2 regions of the Kitasatospora sp. NPDC004723 genome follow, and region 2 is predicted to be linked to the other one. Evidence: riboswitches for the same ligand, from Rfam matches in the RefSeq annotation. Region 2 holds a riboswitch; the other holds the start of a gene.
The links. A riboswitch is a leader RNA that binds a small molecule or an ion and turns the genes downstream of it on or off. The one in region 2 is predicted to bind S-adenosylmethionine.

Region 1 (10,092 bases), on a different contig from region 2:
CCCTTCTCCGCGTTGAACCACTTGACGGTGCCCTGAGCCATTCCGAACTCCCCTAGTGCTGTGCTGGCCCTTCACGCCCCCGCAGGTCTGCGGGCGCGGGTCTGGTTGGCTGCCGGCCCGGGGAACCCCCCCTGGGCGCGGCCGTGCACGCCGCGATCCACCCGATGTCGCCGAACGGCATCCGGCGAACGGGCGATTGCGTCGACCGCGGCTGAATGTATCCGGATCGACGCCCTCTGCAACAGGCCCAATGTCGGGGAATTCACCCGGCACCACGGGGGACAGGACGGACATAAACACCAGGAAAGCCGCATTTCCCGCCGGACATAGCGGACGTATTACCAGAAATCCCGGTCAGAATTCTGACACCGGCCTGACATGTTTCCCGAGCCGCGGGCCCCGGCCCCGGTCCCACTGGGCGGACGTCGGCGGCGGTGGCGGTGCGGTGGATTCGTTCCCGGATGAGCCCGGATGAGCGGAAGGGCGGCCTCTGTTCCCGGTCGAGCGACACTTTACTCCGCCCGGCACCGAAAATATTCCCGCCAAAATAAGCGCGGCTGTCCGCGGCACGGAATTCCGTGCCGCGGACAGCCGGAGGCGGTGCGCCCGTCCCGGAGGGAACGGGCACGCGCGGGATCAGCCGCCGGCGACCGCCGGGATGATCGAGACGTTCGCGCCGTCCTTGATCTCCGTCGCCAGGCCCTCGGCGAAGCGCACGTCGTCGTCGTTCACGTAGACGTTGACGAAGCGGCGCAGCTTGCCGGTGTCGTCCAGGATGCGCGCGGCGATCCCGGCGTGGTTCTTCTCCAGGTCGGCGATGACCTCGCCCAGCGTGCCGCCCTCGGCGGGCACCTCGCTGGCGCCGCCGGTGTAGGTGCGCAGGATGGTCGGGATGCGGACGTTGGCGCTCATGGGGGTCTCCTCGTTGCGGGCGCGCGGGCGGGGCCGGGGCGGGGCTGGGGGCGGGACGGGTGGGACGTGCGGGGCGCGAGGGTCAGGCGGTCGCCAGGCCGGCGTCCCGGAAGGACTCCAGGTTCGGCCGGATCACAGCGGTCATCCCGGCCTCGGAGACGGCGTCGAGGGTCTTCAGGCCGTCGCCGGTGTTGATCGCGACGGTCTCCTTCGACGGGTCCAGCTGCCCGGTCTCGACCAGCTTCTTGAGCACGCCGACCGTCACGCCGCCCGCGGTCTCCGCGAAGATGCCCTCGGTGCGGGCCAGCAGCCGGATCGCGGCCACGACCTCCTCGTCCGTCACGTCCTCCACCGCGCCGCCGGTGCGCCGGGCGATGTCCAGCACGTACGGGCCGTCGGCCGGGTTGCCGATCGCCAGCGACTTGGCGATGGTGTCCGGCTTGACCGGCCGGATCACGTCCTGGCCGGCCTTGAACGCGGCCGAGACCGGCGAGCAGCCCGCCGCCTGGGCGCCGAAGATCCGGTACGGCCGGTCCTCGACCAGACCGAGCTTGATCAGCTCCTGCAGGCCCTTGTCGATCTTGGTGAGCTGCGAGCCCGAGGCGATCGGGATCACGATCTGCTCCGGCAGCCGCCAGCCGAGCTGCTCGCAGATCTCGTAGGCGAGCGTCTTGGAGCCCTCGCCGTAGTACGGCCGCAGGTTGACGTTGACGAAGCCCCAGCCCTCACCGGCCGGGTCGCCGATCAGCTCCGAGCAGAACCGGTTCACGTCGTCGTAGTTGCCCTCGATGCCGACCAGCTCGCCGCCGTACACCCCGGCCATCACGACCTTGCCCTGCTCCAGGTCGTGCGGGATGAACACGCAGGACCGGAAGCCCGCCCGGGCCGCCGCCGCGCCCACCGCGCCGGCCAGGTTGCCGGTCGAGGAGCAGGAGAGCGTGGTGTAGCCGAACGCGCGGGCCGCCTCGATCGCGCAGGCCACCACGCGGTCCTTGAAGGAGTGGGTCGGGTTGCCGGAGTCGTCCTTGACGTGCAGCTGGGCGGTGAAGCCGAGCTCGCGGCCCAGGTTGTCGGCCTTCACCAGCGGGGTCCAGCCCGGGTTCAGGTTCGGCTTGCTCGCGACGTCCGCGGGCACCGGCAGCAGCGGCGCGTAGCGCCAGATCGACGCGGGACCGGCCTCGATCCGCTTGCGCAGCTCCTCGGCGCCCTCGCTGCCGAAGTCGTAGGCGATCTCCAGCGGGCCGAAGCACTCCAGGCACGCGAAGCTGGGACCGAGCGGGAACTTGGTGCCGCACTCCCGACAGGACAGCTGGGCGGCGGGGCCGAGGTCAACGGTGACGGGTACGGCGGTGTCGATAGCCATGGTGGCGAGGCCTCTCTCCTCATCTTCCCCGTGACGCGGTCGCGCCCGGGCCGGAATTGGCACCTGTCCCGCCGGGGCTCGAAGCCGACCGTGCGAGAAGGTTGCCGGGACGTCAACGGGCCGTTCCCTCAGTCCCTCTGGATGAGCTCTGTGAAGTTGTGGTCCTGCTCAGCGGTGACCCCGGCGTGCGAAGGTCCGACCGCTGTACGAAGACTGTATCCGAAGGCGTCAACCCCGAACGGCACCGTCCGCCACGCGAGATGCCCCGTCCCACCGGGCCCCGTACCCGACCCCCGTACCCGACCCCGCCGAGGAGCGCACCGTGCCCGCCGAACCGACCCCCGAGCTCCTCCCCGAGACGGCGTCCTGGCTGCGCCGGCGCTCGTGGAGCGCGGCCGACCGCCCGGTGCACACGCTGCCGGCGGCCAAGCGCGCGCTCGGCCCGGCCGGCACGGTCAGCGTGGTGCTGCCCGCCCTGGACGAGGAGGCCACCGTCGGCGAGATCGTCCGGGTCATCCGCCGCGAGCTGATGGAGCGGCTGCCGCTGGTCGACGAGCTGGTGGTGGTCGACTCCGGCTCCGCCGACGCCACCGCCGCGGTCGCCGCCGAGGCCGGCGCCACCGTCGTCCACCGCGACGCGATCCTGCCCCGGATACCCGCCGCCCCCGGCAAGGGCGAGGTGCTCTGGCGCTCGCTGCTGGTCACCCGCGGCGAGATCGTCTGCTTCGTGGACGCCGACCTGCGCGAATTCGACCCCGCCCTGGTCTCCGGCATCATCGGCCCGCTGCTCACCGAACCGGACATCCAGCTGGTCAAGGCGATGTACGACCGGCCGCTGGAGACCGACGGCGCGGTCGTACCGGCCGGCGGCGGCCGGGTCACCGAGCTGGTCGCCCGCCCGCTGCTCAACCTGCACTGGCCGGAACTCGCCGGTTTCGTCCAGCCGCTCGGCGGCGAGTACGCCGCCCGGCGCTCGCTGCTCGAACGGCTGCCCTTCCCCACCGGCTACGGAGTCGAACTCGGCCTGCTGGTCGACGCGCTGGAGACGGCCGGCCTGGACGCGCTCGCCCAGGTGGACGTCGGCGTGCGCCACCACCGGCACCAGGACGGCCAGGCGCTCGGCCGGATGGCCGCCACCATCTACCGCACCGCACTGGAACGGCTCGACCGCACCCACCGGCTCAAGGCCTCCGCCGACCTGCTCCACCCCCGGCTCACCCAGTTCACCCGCGACCCGCGCACCCGCGCCTTCACCGCCCACACCCACCCGGTCACCGCCACCGAACGCCCGCCGATGCACACCGTCCCCGAGTACGCCACCCGGCGCTGAGGGGTTTGCCGCCCCGGACCCCCGGCAACCAACCAACCATGGGCCCTGACACGACCGAGCGTTCGAATCCGACCGGCGCCGCCCCCGTCCTGGTGGCGTCCAACCGGGGGCCGGTGTCCTTCGGCACCGCGGACGACGGCACGCTGACGCTCCGCAGAGGCGGCGGAGGCCTGGTCTCCGGGCTCTCCGCGATCGACGACCCCGACGCCGTCTGGGTCTGCGCCGCCCTCTCCGACGCCGACCGCCGGGCCGCCCGGGAGGCCCCGGACGGCCGCCTCGACCGGGCCGGCCACGACGTCGGCGGGCAGGCCGTCCGGATGCTCGACATAGACCCGCGGACCTTCGCCCAGGCCTACAACGGCATCGCCAACTCGACCCTGTGGTTCGTCCACCACCTGCTCTGGGACACCCCGACCGCCCCCGCCTTCGACGCCGGCTTCCGCACCGAGTGGCAGTCCTACACCGCCTACAACACCGCCTTCGCCGAGGCGCTCGCCGCCGAGGCCGCCCCCGGCGCCGCCGTCCTGGTGCAGGACTACCACCTCTCGCTCGTCCCGGCGCTGCTCCGCGCCGCCCGCCCCGACCTGCGGATCGGCCACTTCTCGCACACCCCCTGGGCGCCGCCCGAGTACCTGCGGCTGCTGCCCGACGACATCGCCGAGGCCGTCCTCACCGGCATCCTCGGCGCCGACCGGGCGGGCTTCCTCACCCGCCGCTGGGCACTCGCCTTCGCCGACTGCTGCGAGCGCTTCCTCGGCGCGACGGTCGACCGCGAGGCGCTCACCGTCACCCACGCCGGCCGCACCACCGCCCTCGGCGTGCACGGCCTCGGCGCCGACGCCGACTTCCTGCGCGAGCGCGCCCACCGCCCGGACGTCGACGAGCGGCTCGCCGCCCTGCGCGCCGCCGTCGGCGAGCGCCGCACCGTCGTCCGGGTCGACCGCACCGAGCTGAGCAAGAACATCGTCCGCGGCTTCCTGGCCTACCGGCACCTGCTGCGCACCCGCCCCGAGTGGCACGGCCGGGTGGTGCACATCGCCTTCGCCTACCCGTCCCGCACCGACCTCGCCGAGTACCGGGCCTACACCGACCGGGTGCGCGCGCTCGCCGCCGAGATCGACGCGGAGTTCGCCACGCCCGACTGGAAGCCGCTGATCCTGCACGTCGACGACGACTTCCCGCGCTCGCTGGCCGCCTACCGGCTGGCCGACGTGGCCCTGGTCAACCCGATCCGGGACGGCATGAACCTGGTCGCCAAGGAGGTCCCGGTGGTCTCCGACCGGGGCTGCGCACTGGTGCTGTCCCGGGAGGCCGGCGCGCACGCCGAACTCGGCGAGGACGCGCTGAGCGTCAACCCGTACGACATCGTGGCCACCGCCGAGGCGCTGCACACCGGGCTCACCATGCCCGCCGGGGAGCGCGCCGACCGCACCAAGCGGCTGGCCGCCGCGGCGACGGCGCTGCCGCCCCAGCAGTGGTTCCTGGACCAGCTCAACGCCCTGCGCTGAGCTCCTCCCCGAGCGCCCCGAGCAGTTCCACCACGCCGGCCGGGCCCGGGACCACCAGGTCCGCCCGGTCGGCGAGTTCACGCACCGGGGCGTCCGGCGACCCGCCCACCGCGCCGCTGCACACCAGCACGCCGGCCAGACCCTTCCCGCGCAGCTCCTCCACCGCCGCGAAGGCCGGGACGTCGCCGAGGTCGTCGCCCGCGTAGAGCACCGAGCGGGCACCGCGCTCGCGCAGCAGCCCGGTCAGCGCCGCGCCCTTGTCCACCCCCGGCGGCCGCAGCTCCAGCACCAGCCGGCCCGGTTCCACCACCAGTCCGTGCTCGCCCGCCAGCGCGTCCATCGGGCCGCGCAGCAGTTCGAACGCGGCGGTCGGTTCGGCGGTGCGCCGGGTGTGCACCGCCACCGAGCGGCCCTTGTCCTCCACCCAGGTGCCGTCCGGCGCGCCGAGCTCCGCCAGCACCTCCGGCAGCCGCTCGCGCACCGCGGCCACGCCCGGGTGCGGCGGCGGCGCGGTCAGCCGCCCGTCCTCCCAGCGCTCCGCGCCGTAGTGCCCGAGCACCACCACCCCGCCGAGCCCGGCGAGCCCGCCGTACTCCACCGCCAGGGCGGCCGGGCGGCCGGTCACCACCGCGACCGTGCCGACGCGCGGCGCCAGCGCGCGCAGCGCGGGGGCCACGCCCGGGTGCGCCCGGGCCCGGCTCGGGTCGGGCACGATCGGGGCGAGCGTGCCGTCGAAGTCGAGGGCGATCACGGCGTCGCGGGGCGCGGCGAGCAGCGCCGCCAGCCCCTCGCGCCCGGCATCCGTCAGCGGTCGCGTCATGTCGGCAAGGCCCATGCCTGGCACCGTACCCACCCCGGGCGGGGGTCACCCGTCGGCCCGGTGCGGCCCCGCGCGCCGTTCCCGCCGTGCCCGTGCCTACCGGGCCGCCCGGCGGGCGTCCCGCACCCGGCGCAGCCGGTTGACCAGGACCGGGGCGTGCGCCAGCGCCGCCGGCCGGTCCAGCAGCGCGTTCAGCAGCTGGTAGTACCGGGTGCTGGAGAGCCCCAGCTCCTCCCGTACGGCACGCTCCTTGGCGCCGGCCGTCCGCCAGGAGCGGCCCTCCAGCTCCAGCACGGCCCGGTCCCGCTCGTCCAGGGCGCCGGGCGCGGCCGGTTCCCGTGCCGCCTCGTCGTCCGCGTCCATCCCGGCCCACCTCCGTCCATCACTACGGACTGTCATTCTCCCCTGCGGACCCGACACACTCTGCGTCCTGCGCCGCCCGGGCCCGGCGGCTAGCGTCGCCCCCATGACCAGCACCCCGGCCTCCTCCTTCGCCCTGCACGTCCCGAGCGCGGAACTCGTGCCCGACCCGCTCGACCCGGCCCAGATCGTCTCCGGCGCCCCCGAGGTGTCCGGTCTGGTGCTCACCGGATCCGCCACCGGGGAGACCGGCATCTGGCAGATCACGCCGGGCACGGCGACCGACGTCGAGGCGGACGAGGTGTTCGTGGTGCTGAGCGGCCGGGCCACCGTCGTGGTCGACGGCGGCCCGGTGCTGGAGCTCGGCCCGGGCGTCTGCGGGGTGCTGCGGGCGGGCGACCGCACCACCTGGACCGTGCACGAGACGCTGCGCAAGGTCTACACGATCACCTACTGAGGCCCGTACCGCCGCCCCGCCGCCCGGCCCGGGTTCACTTGCGGATCCGGGCCGCCTCCTTGAGCGCCGCCTGCTGGAGGTCCTCCAGCACCGGCTTGGCGTCACCGGTCGCCGCCGCCCCGATGCCGGCCTTGATCCGGTTGGAGACCTCCGCCCAGGCCGGGTCGCCGAACGGATAGAAGCTCGCGTTGCCCAGGCCGACGGCGAACTGCTTGAGGTCCTCGTGCTTCGGGTCCTTGGTCATCGCGTCGAAGGCGTCCTGGGTGACCGGCAGCAGGTTGTAGGTCTCGTCGAACTTGAGCTGGTTCTCCTTGGTGTAGACGAAGGAGAGGAACCGGCGGATCTCGTTCTTGTGCCCGTTGGCCTTGAAGGCCATCATCCAGTCGGCCACGCCGAGGCTGCCGGTCTTCGCCAGGCCGTCCTTCTTCGGGATCGGCGCCGTCCCGAAGTCGATCCTGCCGTTGGTGGCCATCCGCAGCAGCGTCGGGTGCCCGTTGAGCATCGCCACCTTGCCGGAGGCGAAGTCGCTGAACACCGGGGTGCGGTTCACCTTGCCGGGCTCGGGGTAGGTCAGACCGGTGGTGACCAGGTTGGCCTTGAGCCAGCCGAAGGTGGCCTGGTTCTGGGGACTGTCGATGGTGTAGTTGCCGACGTCGTCGGAGAGGCTGCCGCCGCCGCTCAGCGTCCAGAGCATCGACTCGGCCGGCGCCTCCTCCGGCCCGAGCGGCAGTCCGTACGGGACCACGCCCGGGACCTTGGCCTTGATCTTCTCGGCGGCCTGCCTGAGTTCGTTCCAGGTGGTCGGCGGCTGGGTGATGCCGGCCTTCTGGAAGATCGCCTTGTTGTAGAAGAGCACCCGGGAGGAGGAGACGAACGGGATGCCGTACTGGGTGCCGAGCACCTGTCCCGCGTGCGAGAACGACTCCATGATCCGGGCCTGGGTCTCCAGCGAGAGCACGTCCGCGGCGGGGTACAGCCGGTCGGCGGCGGCCTGGTCGGCGAAGGCGCCGGTCTGCAGCAGGTCGGGCGACCTGCCGCTCTTCACCAGGTCGTCGACCCGCTTGCCGATGTCGGTCCAGCTCGCCACCTCGACGTCCACCTTGATGCCCGGGTTGGCGGCCTCGAAGCGGCGGGCGAGGTCGTCCCAGTACAGCTTGGAGCCGGTGTCCGCGCTCTCGCCGTAGTCGGCCGCGACCAGCCTGAGGGTGACGGGGCCGTCGCCCTGGCCGCCGCAGCCGGTGAGCACCAGTGCTCCGGCCAGGGCGCCGGCCGACGCGACGCCGAACAACCGGGTGGGGACCGGGGGGACCTGGGCGCGCCTGTCCAACGCGGGTACCGCCTTCGAGGGGGATCCTGGGGTGGAACGGACCGGATCGGGGGAAGGGGATCCGGCCGGGGGAAGGCCGCAAGGGTGCCAAACCGGGCGCGCGGTGGTCCACACCTCCGACACCCGGACGCCGGGTAGTTATCGAAGTGCGGGAGTCGTTGCGCACCGCGCAACGAAATCCCCGGTCCGACCTGCCAAACCCGCCCCCACCCCCGCCCGGGGGTCCGTCGAGGAGCTCGCGCATAGTGCCGCACACCACACGCTTCTGCGACAAAGCTCACCCCTTTGGACCAGACCAATCCGACAACTGGACTAGACCTCTTAGACCTGGTCAAGGGAAACTGTCCTCCGTGAAGCACGTCATCGCACTCGATGTGGGGGGCACCGGCATGAAAGCCGCGCTGCTCGCCCAGGACGGCTCCGTGCTGTTCGAAGCACGACGCCCGACCGGGCGGGAGCACGGCACGGACGCCGTGGTCACCGCCATCCTCGACTTCGCCGCCGATCTGGCGGACGAAGGCCGCAGCCGTTTCGGCGTCGCGCCCCTCGCGGCGGGTGTCGCCGTCCCGGGGACGATCGACGAGAAGCACGGCATCGCGGTCTTCTCCGCCAACCTCGGCTGGCGCGACCTGCCGCTGCGCAAGCTGCTGGGTGAGCGCCTGGCCGGCCCGGACGGCGGCGCGATGCCGGTCGCCCTGGGCCATGACGTGCGCTCCGGCGGCCTCGCCGAGGGCCGGCTCGGCGGCGGCCGGGGCGTCGGGCGCTTCCTGTTCATCGCGCTCGGCACCGGCATCGCCGGCGCCATCGGCATCGACGGCCGGATCGAGGCCGGCGCCCACGGCTACGGCGGCGAGATCGGCCACGTGGTGGTCCGCCCCGGCGGCCCGCAGTGCGGCTGCGGCGCCCGCGGCTGCCTGGAGACCCTCGCCTCCGCCTCCGCCGTCTCCCGTGCCTGGGCCGAGGCCGTGGGCGACCCCGACGCCGACGCGGCATCCTGCGCCGTCGCGGTGGACGCCGGGGACCCGCGCGCGGTCGCGGTCTGGCAGGGCGCGGTGGAGGCCCTGGCCGACGGCATCGTGCTCGCCCAGAGCCTGCTCGACCCGTCCCGGGTCATCGTCGGCGGCGGGCTGGCCGAGGCCGGGGACACCCTCTTCACCCCGCTGCGGGCGGCGGTCACCGAGCGGCTGACCTTCCAGATGCCCCCCGAGGTCGTTCCGGCCATGCTCAAAGACACCGCCGCGTCACTGGGCGCGGGCCTGCTCGCCTGGGATCTGCTCTCCATGGAGGTGACCGCGTGACCGCGGACCGACTCGCACTGGCCGGCGCCCGGCTGGTCCTGCCCGGAGGCGTCGTCGAGGGCGACCGCCTCGCCGTCGAGGGCGACCGGATCGCCGGTCTCGGGGGCTCCGCCACGCCCGGCGACCTCGACCTCACCGGGTACACCGTCGTCCCCGGCTTCGTGGACCTGCACGTGCACGGCGGCGGCGGCGCGTCCTACGCCTCCGGCATCGCCGAGGAGGCCCTCAAGGTCGCCCGCACCCACCTGGAGCACGGCACCACCACCACGGTCGCCTCCACCGTCACCGGCGAGATCGACGACCTGACCCGCCAGGCGGCCGTGCTCTCCGAGCTCGTCGAGGACGGCGTCCTCGCCGGCATCCACTTCGAGGGCCCGTTCATCTCGCACAACCGCTGCGGCGCCCACCGCCCCGACCTGCTGCGCGACCCCGACCCGGCGCTGGTGCGCAAGCTGGTCGACGCCGCCCGCGGCCACGCCAAGATGGTCACCCTGGCGCCCGAGCTCCCCGGCGGCCTCGACTCCGTGCGGATGCTCGCCGACCTCGGCGTGATCGCCGCCGTCGGCCACACCGACTCGGACTACGCCAAGACGCTGGAGGCCATCGAGGCCGGCGCCACCGTCGCCACCCACCTCTTCAACGCCATGCCCGGCATCGCCCACCGCGCGCCCGGCCCGATCGTGGCGCTGCTGGAGGACGAGCGGGTCACCGTCGAGC
Region 2 (10,092 bases):
CGAGTAGCCGAAGAAGCCGTCGAACATGCCGAGGACCAGCAGCAGGAAGCCGAAGACCCAGTTGATCTCGCGCGGCTTGCGGAACGCGCCCGTGAAGAAGACGCGCAGCATGTGCACGAGCATCGCCGCGACGAAGACCAGGGCGGCCCAGTGGTGGATCTGGCGGACCAGCAGGCCGCCGCGCACCTCGAAGCTGATGTCGACGGTCGAGGCGTAGGCCTCGGACATCGGGAGGCCCTTGAGCGGCACGTACGAGCCGTCGTAGATGACCTCGCCCATCGAGGGCTTGAAGAACAGCGTCAGGTAGACGCCGGTCAGGATGATGATGACGAAGGTGTAGAGGCAGATCTCGCCCAGCATGAAGGACCAGTGGTCCGGGAAGATCTTCCGCAGGTTGGCCTTGGCGAGGGAGTAGATCCCCAGCCGGCCGTCCGTCCAGTCCGCGGCCTGTTCCCACTTGTTCGCGGGCTTGGCGCGCGTGCTGGCGGGCTTGGCGGCGCCGGAGGTGGTGCTGCTCGCACTGCTCATCGAGCACGCTCCCAGAAGCTCGGGCCGACGGCTTCGTCGAAGTCGCCGTGGGCGACCAGGAAGCCCTTCTCGTCAGTGGTGATCTTCAGCTGCGGCAGGGGGTGGCCGGCCGGGCCGAAGATGACGCGCGCGCCGTCCGCCAGGTCGAAGGTCGACTGGTGGCAGGGGCAGAGCGCGTGGTGGGTCTGCTGCTCGTACAGGCTGATCGGGCAGCCGACGTGGGTGCAGATCTTGGAGTAGGCGAGGATGCCCTCGAAGCCCTTCTCCTTGGACTTCTCGTCCTTGATGTCCTCCGGCGCGATGCGCACCAGCATGAGGGCGTCCTTCGCGATGCGAACCTGGAAGTCCTCGGAGTGCGTGGTCAGGCCCTCGGGCATCGCGAAGGTCAGCGACCCCTGAACGATGTCCTCGGCCTTCATCGGCAGGTTGGTGTTCATGTTGATCAGCTGGAGCGGCTTGGCGTCGGTGGCCTCGTCCCAGCCGGTGTGCTGCAGCTTGTCCTCGGGCAGCGGGCCCAGGTCGCGGAGCAGGACCACGCCGGAGAGCGGGACCAGCGCCATCGAACCGATGAGGGTGTTGCGGATCATCTTGCGGCGGCCGAAGCCGGACTCCGCGGCACCGGTCTTGAACTGCTCGATGACGTCCGCGCGGACCTCGTCGTCGGCCTCGATCGGGTGACGCTCGGCCGGGATCTCGTGGTCCGACATCAGGGTGCGGGCCCAGTGGACCGCGCCCGCGCCGATGAGGAACAGCGCCGCGCCCAGGGTCATGCCGAGCGCGAAGTTCAGCGCGCTGACATGGCCCAGCGGCCAGATGTAGACGATCTTGTCCGGGTCGATGGCCACGTACGAGGCGATGAAGCCGATGGTGGCGAGCATCGAGAGGACGAACATCAGCGACACCTGACGCTCGGCCCGCTTGGCGGCCCGCTCGTCGATGTCGGTGCGGCGCGGCTCGTGGGCCGGCAGACCGGGGTCGGCGAACGGATCGCCGTGGGCAGCCACCTCGTGGTGCCCGGCGGAGCCGTGCGACTCCGGCAGGTTCTCTTCTGACATGTCGTGGCTCATGACTTCTTGGCCTTGGTGGTGTGGGCGGCGACCCAGATCGCGACCAGGATGAGCGCGCCGAGACCGAAGATCCAGCCGAACAGACCCTCGGTCACCGGACCGAGGCTGCCGAGCGTGAGACCGCCGGGGTTGGGCTCATCGTTGGTGGTGTGGCGGACGAAGGCCACGATCTGCTTCTTCTGCTCCTCGGGCATGGTGCTGTCCGGGAACGACGGCATGTTCTGCGGGCCGGTCTGCATGGCCTCGTAGATGTGCTTGGCGTCCACGCCCTCCAGCGACGGGGCGTACTTGCCCTGGGTCAGGGCACCGCCCTGGCCGGAGAAGTTGTGGCACTGGGCGCAGTTGGTGCGGAACAGCTCGCCACCCTTGGACAGATCCTCGGGGTTGGTCGAGGTGTACTGCTCCTCGGTCGGCGTCACCGGACCGGGGCCGAGCGAGGCGACGAAGGCGGCGAGCTGGTCGATCTCCGCCTGCGAGTAGATGTTCGGCTTGCGCGGCACCTGGGCGCCGGGCTGCTGGGCCGGCATGCGGCCGGTGCCCACCTGGAAGTCCACCGCGGCGGAGCCGACGCCGACGAGGCTCGGACCGTCACTGGAACCCTGGCCGTTCAGGCCGTGGCAGGAGGAGCAGCCCACGGCGAAGAGCTTCTTGCCCTCGTCGATCGCGAGCGACTGCGCGGCGACGTCGGCCTGCGCCTTGTCGGCGGGCGCGAACGCGGCGTACAGCCCCCCGGTTGCCGCCAGGGCGAGAAGTAGGACGACCAGCGCCGCCAGTGGGTGGCGCCGTCGTGCGGAGAGCTTTTTCACGGAATAACCCCGGTGTCAGGATCTGGTCGACTGGTGGGTGCACCCGGCGGCCGGTCTGGCCGGCACGAGGCTGCCTGTCTAGGGCTGCGCGCGCGGTCGGTCGGTGGGAGCGTCGGCACCGGCGAAATCGGGCCGTCGCCGGTGAGGGCGGGACCCGAGGCCGGTGGCCAGCGACCTGATCAGCTGGTTACTTGATCAGGTAGATGGTCGCGAACAGGCCGATCCACACGACGTCGACGAAGTGCCAGTAGTACGACACCACGATCGCGGCGGTGGCCTGCTCGTGAGTGAAGCGCTTGGCTGCGTACGTCCGTCCCAGGACCAGCAGGAAGGCGATCAGACCACCCGTCACGTGCAGACCGTGGAAGCCGGTGGTCAGGTAGAACACCGTGCCGTACGGGTCGGAGGACAGCGAGAGGCCGTCCTTCTTGACCAGCTCGGTGTACTCGAAGATCTGGCCGCCGATGAAGATCGCGCCCATCACGAAGGTCAGGGTGAACCACGAGCGGAGCTTCTTCACGTCACCGCGCTCGGCAGCGAAGACGCCGAGCTGGCAGGTGAGCGAGGAGAGCACCAGGATCGTGGTGTTGACCGAGGAGAAGGGCACGTTGAGGGCGTGCGCCTTCTCGGTCCAGAACTCCGGCCCCTTGACGGAGCGGAGCGTGAAGTACATCGCGAAGAGGGCCGCGAAGAACATCAACTCGGAACTGAGCCAGACGATCGTTCCGACGCTGACCATGTTCGGCCGGTTGACCGATCCGTGCGCGTGCCCGGTTTCTACTGCTGTTGCTGTCGCCACGACGGACATTATGTCGGTCCCTTATTCCGTCTTCACGCCGGGGGGTCTCCCTCGGAGTGTCCGGTGCGTGCGGTATGCCCCCCTGGCACCCCGCGGACCGCACCCACCCGTGCTGAGCAGCGGCGTGTCCCTTTTCTGACGGTTCCTCGAAGGCCCTTCCGGGGGCCCTGGCGGCGTGTCGCGGCGGTCCTGCGGGGCCATCGGTAGTAAGGGGAGAGACCACTCGTCCGCCGTACGGGTGGTCCGTGCGGGCGGGGGTGACGCGCCGTGCTCCGCCCGGACCAGTGGCGGGCGGCGGCGGTTCGGGGAGGATCTCGCGGGAAGGGCTCGGCGGCGGGTGATCGGGAGTAGCATCCGGGGAGAGGCGAACGTGGTCCGGATCACACGTGAGGGAGCAGGCCCATGGCGTACACGACCGACGAGACGCTGACCGTTCTCGTCTACAGCCACGACCGCACCACCCGCGAGCAGGTGCTGACCGCTCTCGGCCGGCGGCCCGCGGAGGACCTGCCGGAGCTGGACCACCTGGAGTGCGCGACCACTCCCGCGGTGCTCAAGGCGCTGGAGAAGGGCGGTGTCGACCTCTGCGTCCTGGACGGCGAGGCGGTGCCGGCCGGCGGGCTCGGGCTCGCCCGGCAGCTGAAGGACGAGATCTACGGCTGCCCGCCGCTGCTGGTGCTGATCGGCCGGCCGCAGGACTCCTGGCTGGCCGCCTGGAGCCGGGCCGACGCGGCGATCTCCCAGCCGGTGGACCCGGTGGCGCTGGCCGAGGCCGTCGCCACCCTGCTGCGGGCGCGGGTGGCCAAGCGGGCGCCCGCCTCGCGGTAGGCGGCCCGGCCGTCCGGGGCGGCCGTCCGGGGCGGCCGTCTCACCTCGCGTCTCAGTACAAGAGAAGAAGGGCGAACGGCGGAGCCCCGGCACCCGCCGCTCGATAGGCTGACTCCGTCCCTACGTCCTTCCCCGTCCGCGGGGAGCGAGAGCTGGAGTCAGCCATGGTGAACGCGCACCCTGCGAACGGCGGTAGCGAGCCCGCGCAGGTGGTCCGCACCTGGCCCGACATCCTGTCGGCGCTGCTGAGGGGGGAGGACCTCGACCGCGCGGCCACCGCGTGGGCGATGGACCGGATCATGAGCGGGGAGGCCTCCCCGGTGCAGATCGCCGGCTTCATGGTGGCGCTGCGGGCCAAGGGCGAGACGGTCGACGAGATCTCCGGTCTGGTGGACTCGATGTACTCGCACGCCGAGCCGCTGTCCATCCCCGGTCCGGCGGTGGACATCGTCGGCACCGGCGGCGACCGGGCCAAGACCGTCAACATCTCCACCATGTCGGCGATCGTCGCCGCGGCGGCCGGCGCCAAGGTGGTCAAGCACGGCAACCGGGCCGCCTCCTCGGCGAGCGGCTCCTCGGACGTGCTGGAGAAGCTGGGCATCAGCCTGAACCTGCGCCCGCGCCGGGTCGCCGAGATCGCCGAGGAGGTCGGGCTCACCTTCTGCTTCGCGGCCACCTTCCACCCGTCGATGCGGTACGCCGGTCCGGCCCGCAGCGAGCTCGGGGTGCCGACCGCCTTCAACATCCTCGGCCCGCTCACCAACCCGGCCCGGGTGACCTCGCACGCCATCGGCTGCTTCGACACCCGCCTCGCCGGGCTGATCGCCGGGGTGCTGGCGCAGCGCGGCGCCGCCGCGCTGGTCTTCCGGGGCGACGACGGGCTGGACGAACTCACCATCACCACCACCTCGCGGGTCTGGATCGTCCGGGACGGCGCCGTCACCGAGACCACCTTCGACCCGCGCGAGGTCGGCATCGAGCCGGTCGGCATCGAGGCGTTGCGCGGCGGGGACCCGTCGTACAACGCGGAGGTCGCGCGCCGGCTGCTGGCCGGGGAGCACGGGCCGGTGCGCGACGCGGTGCTGCTGAACTCGGCGGCCGCGCTGGTGGCGCTGGAGCTGACCGACGCGCCGCTCGCCGAGCAGCTCGGCACGGCCATGCGGCGCACCGCGGCGGCCATCGACTCCGGCGCGGCGGGCGATCTGCTGAAGCACTGGTCGGAGGCCACCGCCCGGCCGTGACGCGGGAATCGGGGCCCGGGGGAGCAGCATCCCCCGGGCCCTTCCGGCTGTCCGGGATGCGGACTCCTGTTTGACCGCGGGACGGACGCGACCTAGAGTCTTCGCCAGGTCATGAGCGACAGCGTCAAGCCCCAGCTGGCTGTCCGGCAACCCTCCGTCCGTGGCGGGGTGCCCTGGGTGAGGACCGGGTCGCGTGGCGCATCGTCCGCGTGGCAAGCGCGGACGCCGGACCGACAACACTCCCGGGGTCCCTGACCCGTACAGGAGTGCATCCTCATGTCCGTCGGCACCTCTCTCCGCGCCCCCCTCGCCGTCCTCGGCCACGACGTCCAGGTCCCGCTGGCCAACGGTGACAAGGTCGGCTACGCGGCGCTCGACTACGCGGCCAGCTCCCCGGCGCTCCAGCGGGTCTGGGACGACGTCGCCGCCTACGCCCCGTACTACGGCAGCGTGCACCGCGGCGCCGGCTACCTGTCGCAGCTCTCCACCGACCTGTTCGAGCAGAGCCGCCGCACCGTCACCGAGTTCCTCGACCTGCGCGAGGGCGACCAGGTGGTCTTCACCCGCGCCACCACCGACTCGCTCAACCTGCTGGCCGGCGCCGTCCCGGCGGGGACCCAGGTGTTCGCCTTCGAGACCGAGCACCACGCCTCGCTGCTGCCCTGGGCGCACGCCGGTCTGGCCGTCACCTACCTGCGCGCCCCCCGCTCGCACGCCGAGGCGGTCGAGGCCTTCGACGCCGCGCTGGCCGCCTCGCCCGAGGGCCCGAAGCTGCTCTGCGTCACCGGCGCCTCCAACGTCACCGGCGAGCTCTGGCCGGTCGCCGAGCTGACCCGCACCGCCCACCGGCACGGTGCCCGGGTGGTGCTGGACGCCGCGCAGCTGGCCCCGCACCACCGGGTCTCGGTGCGCGAGCTGGACGTCGACTGGATCGCCTTCTCCGGCCACAAGCTGTACGCGCCGTTCGGCGCCGGGGTGCTGGCCGGCCGGGCCGACTGGCTGGACGCGGCCGACCCGTACCTGGCCGGCGGCGGCGCCACCCGCACGGTGGCCCGGGAGGCCGACGGCTCGGTGGCCGTGCAGTGGCACACCGGCCCGGCCCGGCACGAGGCCGGCTCGCCCAACGTCATCGGCGCCTACGCCATCGCCTCGGCCTGCCGGGCGCTCACCGAGGCCGGCTTCGACGCGCTGGAGGCCCGTGAGCGGGCGCTGGTCGCGCGGCTGAAGGCCGGGCTGGCCGAGATCCCCGAGGTCCGGGTGCTGAACCTGTTCGGCGCGGACTCGGACCGGGTGGGCGTGCTCTCCTTCGTCGTCCGGGGCTGGAACAGCTCGCACTTCTCGGCCGCGCTGTCCGCCGAGTACGGCATCGGGGTGCGCGACGGCCTGTTCTGCGCCCACCCGCTGGTCCGCACGCTGCTCGGCGACGAGGAGGCCGCGCCCTCGGAGTGCGGCGCGCCGGAGCCCTCGCTGCCCGGCGAGCGCAGCCTGAACGCCATCCGGGTGAGCTTCGGTGCGGGTACCCCGGACGAGCACGTGGACCGGTTCCTGACCGCCGTCCGCGAGCTGGTCACGGACGGCGCGGCCTGGACCTACCGCAACGAGGGCGGCCGCTGCGTCGCGGACACCCGCCGGGAGGGCTGAGGCCCCGCCGACGGCGCTACTCGTCCAGACCGATCGAGAAGGCCGCTTCCAGGTCGTGCTGGGAGTAGGTGCGGAAGGCGATCTGGGTCTCGGTGTGGGCGACACCCGGGACCTTGTTGAGCCGGCCGGGAATCACCTCGGCGAGGTCGTCGTGCCGGCCCACCCGCACCATCGCGACCAGGTCGTAGCCGCCGGTCACCGAGTAGACCTCGCTGACGCCCTCGATGGCGGCGATCGCCTCGGCGATCTCCGGGATGCGGTCGACGCTGGTCTTGATCAGGACGATGGCGGTGATCACGGTGGCGTACTCCTTTGTGAGGTGCCGCCAGCGTATCGGGCGGTCCGGGGCCGGCGCCCGGTCAGGGTGCAGGCGTAGAGGAACCCGGCCGCGAAGCCGATCACGTGCACCAGGTACGCCACGCCGGGCCCGGCGGCGTGCACCGACCACCACTGCAGGGCGAACCAGAGCCCGAGCACCAGCCAGGCCGGGAAGCGCAGCGGCAGGAAGAGCAGCAGCGGGACGAGCGTGGTGACCCGGGCCCGCGGGTGGAAGCGCAGGTAGGCGCCGAGCACGGCGGAGATCGCCCCGGAGGCGCCGATCAGCACCCGGGTCGCGTCCGGCGAGTGCGCCTCGGCCAGTGCGAAGCCGTAGGTGGTCAGCGCCCCGGACGCCAGATAGAAGAGGAGGAACCGGGGGCGCCCCAGCCGCCGCTCCACGGTGGGGCCGAAGACGTGCAGGAAGAGCAGGTTGCCCAGCAGGTGGAGCCAGCCGCCGTGCAGGAAGAGCGCGCTGAGCACGGAGAGCGCCGGGTGCTTGCCCGGGGTGGGCGCGGCCGGGCAGCCGGGCACCGGGTCGGGGGCCTCGGCGAGCTGGCCGGCGGTCAGCGGGCGACCGGTCAGCAGTTCGGCGGGGACGGCCCCCCAGCGCTGCTCGTAGCGCTGCTCCGCGCAGACCCGGGCCCGGCCGTGGCCGTAGAGCGGGTTGAGCCCGGCGGCCGGTCCGAGCAGGAAGACCGCGGTGTTGAGCGCGATCAGCGCGTAGCAGACGGCCGGTGCGGCGGCGGCCGGACGGCCGAGGCGCGCGCCGGTGAGGTCGGGGAGGACCGGGAGGGCCATGGGCCCCAGCATCCCTCCGGCACGCGGCGCCCACCGTGCGGTTACGGCAGGTGGGCTACCCGGTGCGGGCCGGTCGGCCGGTGGCCGTGAAGGTTGCCCCAGGCAATAGGCTTGGGGCGGGCAATCCCGCCTCCCGCCGCCGACGCCGGGGCTCCGGGGGGAGCGCCTGAGCCCACCCAGGGACCACCCGAGAGGACCCCCGATGACCGTCCCCGCCCTGACCGCCGAGACGCGCTGGCGCTGCACGCTCTGCGGCAACCTGACCCGCTTCGACGTGACCCGGACCGCCCGGGTGACCGAGTTCCTCCACTTCGACCTGGCCGGCGAGTCGAAGGTCGAGGAGACCCAGGTGCTCAGCGAGACCGTCGAGTCGGTGCGCTGCCGCTGGTGCAACGCGGTGGACCAGGTCGAACTGGTCGCCCGCCCGGGCGCGGCCGACGGCGCCGAGCAGGCCTGACCGCCTGATCCGTGCGGCGGGCGGTGCGGGGCATGGCCGACCGCCGCACAGGACAATACAGAGAGAACGCACGAGTGTGACGGGGGCGGCGGCCGGGGGCCGTACCCCGCTGGACCAGGATCGGAGCCGAGGACGTGGTGGACGCAGCGAAGGAGCCCGGCGGGCCGCAGGGGCGGCAGCCCGCTGTGGACGCGCGGACGCCGGACGCGGCGGGGGCCGCCCCCTCCGGCACCGACGCCCCGGCCGAGGCGGCCGCCGGCGAGGAGTCGGGCGGCGGTGACGAGCCGGCGGCAGCCGTCGACGGGTCGGCCCGGGACGTCGCGGGCAGCGCGACGGGCGGCGCCGAGACCCTGGACCGGCCGCTGCCCGAGGGCGTGCGCCGGCGTGTGGTGGGCCTGGCCTCCGACGCGCTCGGCGGGCTGCCGCTCGCGGAACTGCCCCAGTCGCTGCGCCAGTACGCCAAGTTCACCCCCGCGCGCCGGGCCAAGTACGCGGCGACCGCGCTGGCGGCGGCGCTGGAGGCGGAGCCGGCCTTCCGGTCGCGGATAGCGGAGCGGCTGCGACTGGGCCAGCCGGACCTGGTCAGGGCCCTGGAGTCGGGCACCGTGCCGGGCGCCGCGGACCCGATGGACGTCGCGGCGGCCGCCTACCTGGTGCGCTCCGCGGGGTGGAGCCGGCTGGTCGCCGAGGCCGGCGAGGAGGCCGAGCGGGCGGGTGCCGAGGGCGCGGCGGCCGAGGCGGCCCGGCTGGTGGAGAAGCTGCAGGCCGAGCTGGCCGAGGTGCGCTCGGCGGCGCGCGCCGACCTGGACCGCCAGCGGGCCGAGTCGGAGGACGTCCGCCGGGAGGCGGATTCGCTGCGCCGCAGGCTGCGGTCGCTGGAGAGCGACACCCGGAGGGCGCAGGCGGAGACCCGTAAGGTGGCCGCCGAGCTGGAGGCGGTCAGGGCGCAGGCGGCGGCCGAGCGGAACACGGCGGAGAGCGAGGCGCGCCGGCTGCGGCACCGGGTCACGGAGCTGGAGAACGCCGCCGAGCAGGGGCGCCGGTCGGCCCGTGAGGGGCGCGGCGTCGAGGACATGCGGCTGCGGCTGCTGCTGGACACCGTGCTGCAGTCGGCGCAGGGGCTCCAGCGGGAGCTGGCGCTGCCGGTGTCCCAGATCCGCCCGGCGGACCTGGTGGAGGCGGTGGAGCCGGGCTCGGCCTCGCCGCACGACGTGGCGCGGCGCGGCCTGGCCGAGGACGATCCGGCGCTGCTGGACCAGCTGCTGGCGATCCCGCAGGTCCATCTGGTGGTGGACGGCTACAACGTGACCAAGACGGGCTATCCGACGCTGCCGCTGGAGCAGCAGCGGATCCGGCTGCTGGGCGGGCTGGCGATGCTGGCGCAGCGCACCCAGGCGGAGGTCACCTGTGTGTTCGACGGCCAGGACCTGGACGTGCCGGTGATCATGGCGCCGCCGCGCGGGGTGCGGGTGCGGTTCAGCCGGACCGGGGAGACGGCGGACGAGCTGATCCGCCGACTGGTCCGGGCGGAGCCGCAGGGGCGCCCGGTGGTGGTGGTCTCCACCGACCGGGAGGTCGCGGAGGGCGTGCGGAAGGCCGGCGCGCGCCC

Region 1: linked by a shared signal. The riboswitch ahead of thrC (threonine synthase) and the one ahead of ABZW10_RS08670 (aminotransferase class V-fold PLP-dependent enzyme) in region 2 are both predicted to bind S-adenosylmethionine.

Annotation. Positions count from the first base shown of each region.
Region 1 covers NZ_JBEXJT010000001.1:77,044-87,135, reverse strand. The annotation lists gene ABZW10_RS00450 (cold-shock protein) at 1-41, opposite strand, end outside; gene ABZW10_RS00445 (MoaD/ThiS family protein) at 637-912, opposite strand; gene thrC (threonine synthase) at 995-2,275, opposite strand; SAM riboswitch class I at 2,292-2,423, opposite strand; gene ABZW10_RS00435 (glucosyl-3-phosphoglycerate synthase) at 2,598-3,605, shown strand; gene ABZW10_RS00430 (trehalose-6-phosphate synthase) at 3,644-5,113, shown strand; gene otsB (trehalose-phosphatase) at 5,097-5,948, opposite strand; gene ABZW10_RS00420 (DUF3263 domain-containing protein) at 6,030-6,296, opposite strand; gene ABZW10_RS00415 (cupin domain-containing protein) at 6,400-6,750, shown strand; gene ABZW10_RS00410 (extracellular solute-binding protein) at 6,785-8,077, opposite strand; gene ABZW10_RS00405 (ROK family protein) at 8,428-9,375, shown strand; gene nagA (N-acetylglucosamine-6-phosphate deacetylase) at 9,372-10,092, shown strand, end outside.
Region 2 covers NZ_JBEXJT010000005.1:148,334-158,425, reverse strand. The annotation lists gene ABZW10_RS08700 (ubiquinol-cytochrome c reductase cytochrome b subunit) at 1-528, opposite strand, end outside; gene ABZW10_RS08695 (Rieske 2Fe-2S domain-containing protein) at 525-1,583, opposite strand; gene ABZW10_RS08690 (c-type cytochrome) at 1,592-2,401, opposite strand; gene ABZW10_RS08685 (heme-copper oxidase subunit III) at 2,589-3,209, opposite strand; gene ABZW10_RS08680 (hypothetical protein) at 3,603-4,028, shown strand; gene trpD (anthranilate phosphoribosyltransferase) at 4,193-5,269, shown strand; SAM riboswitch class IV at 5,377-5,494, shown strand; gene ABZW10_RS08670 (aminotransferase class V-fold PLP-dependent enzyme) at 5,546-6,910, shown strand; gene ABZW10_RS08665 (Lrp/AsnC ligand binding domain-containing protein) at 6,927-7,208, opposite strand; gene ABZW10_RS08660 (rhomboid family intramembrane serine protease) at 7,205-8,026, opposite strand; gene ABZW10_RS08655 (hypothetical protein) at 8,229-8,483, shown strand; gene ABZW10_RS08650 (NYN domain-containing protein) at 8,834-10,092, shown strand, end outside.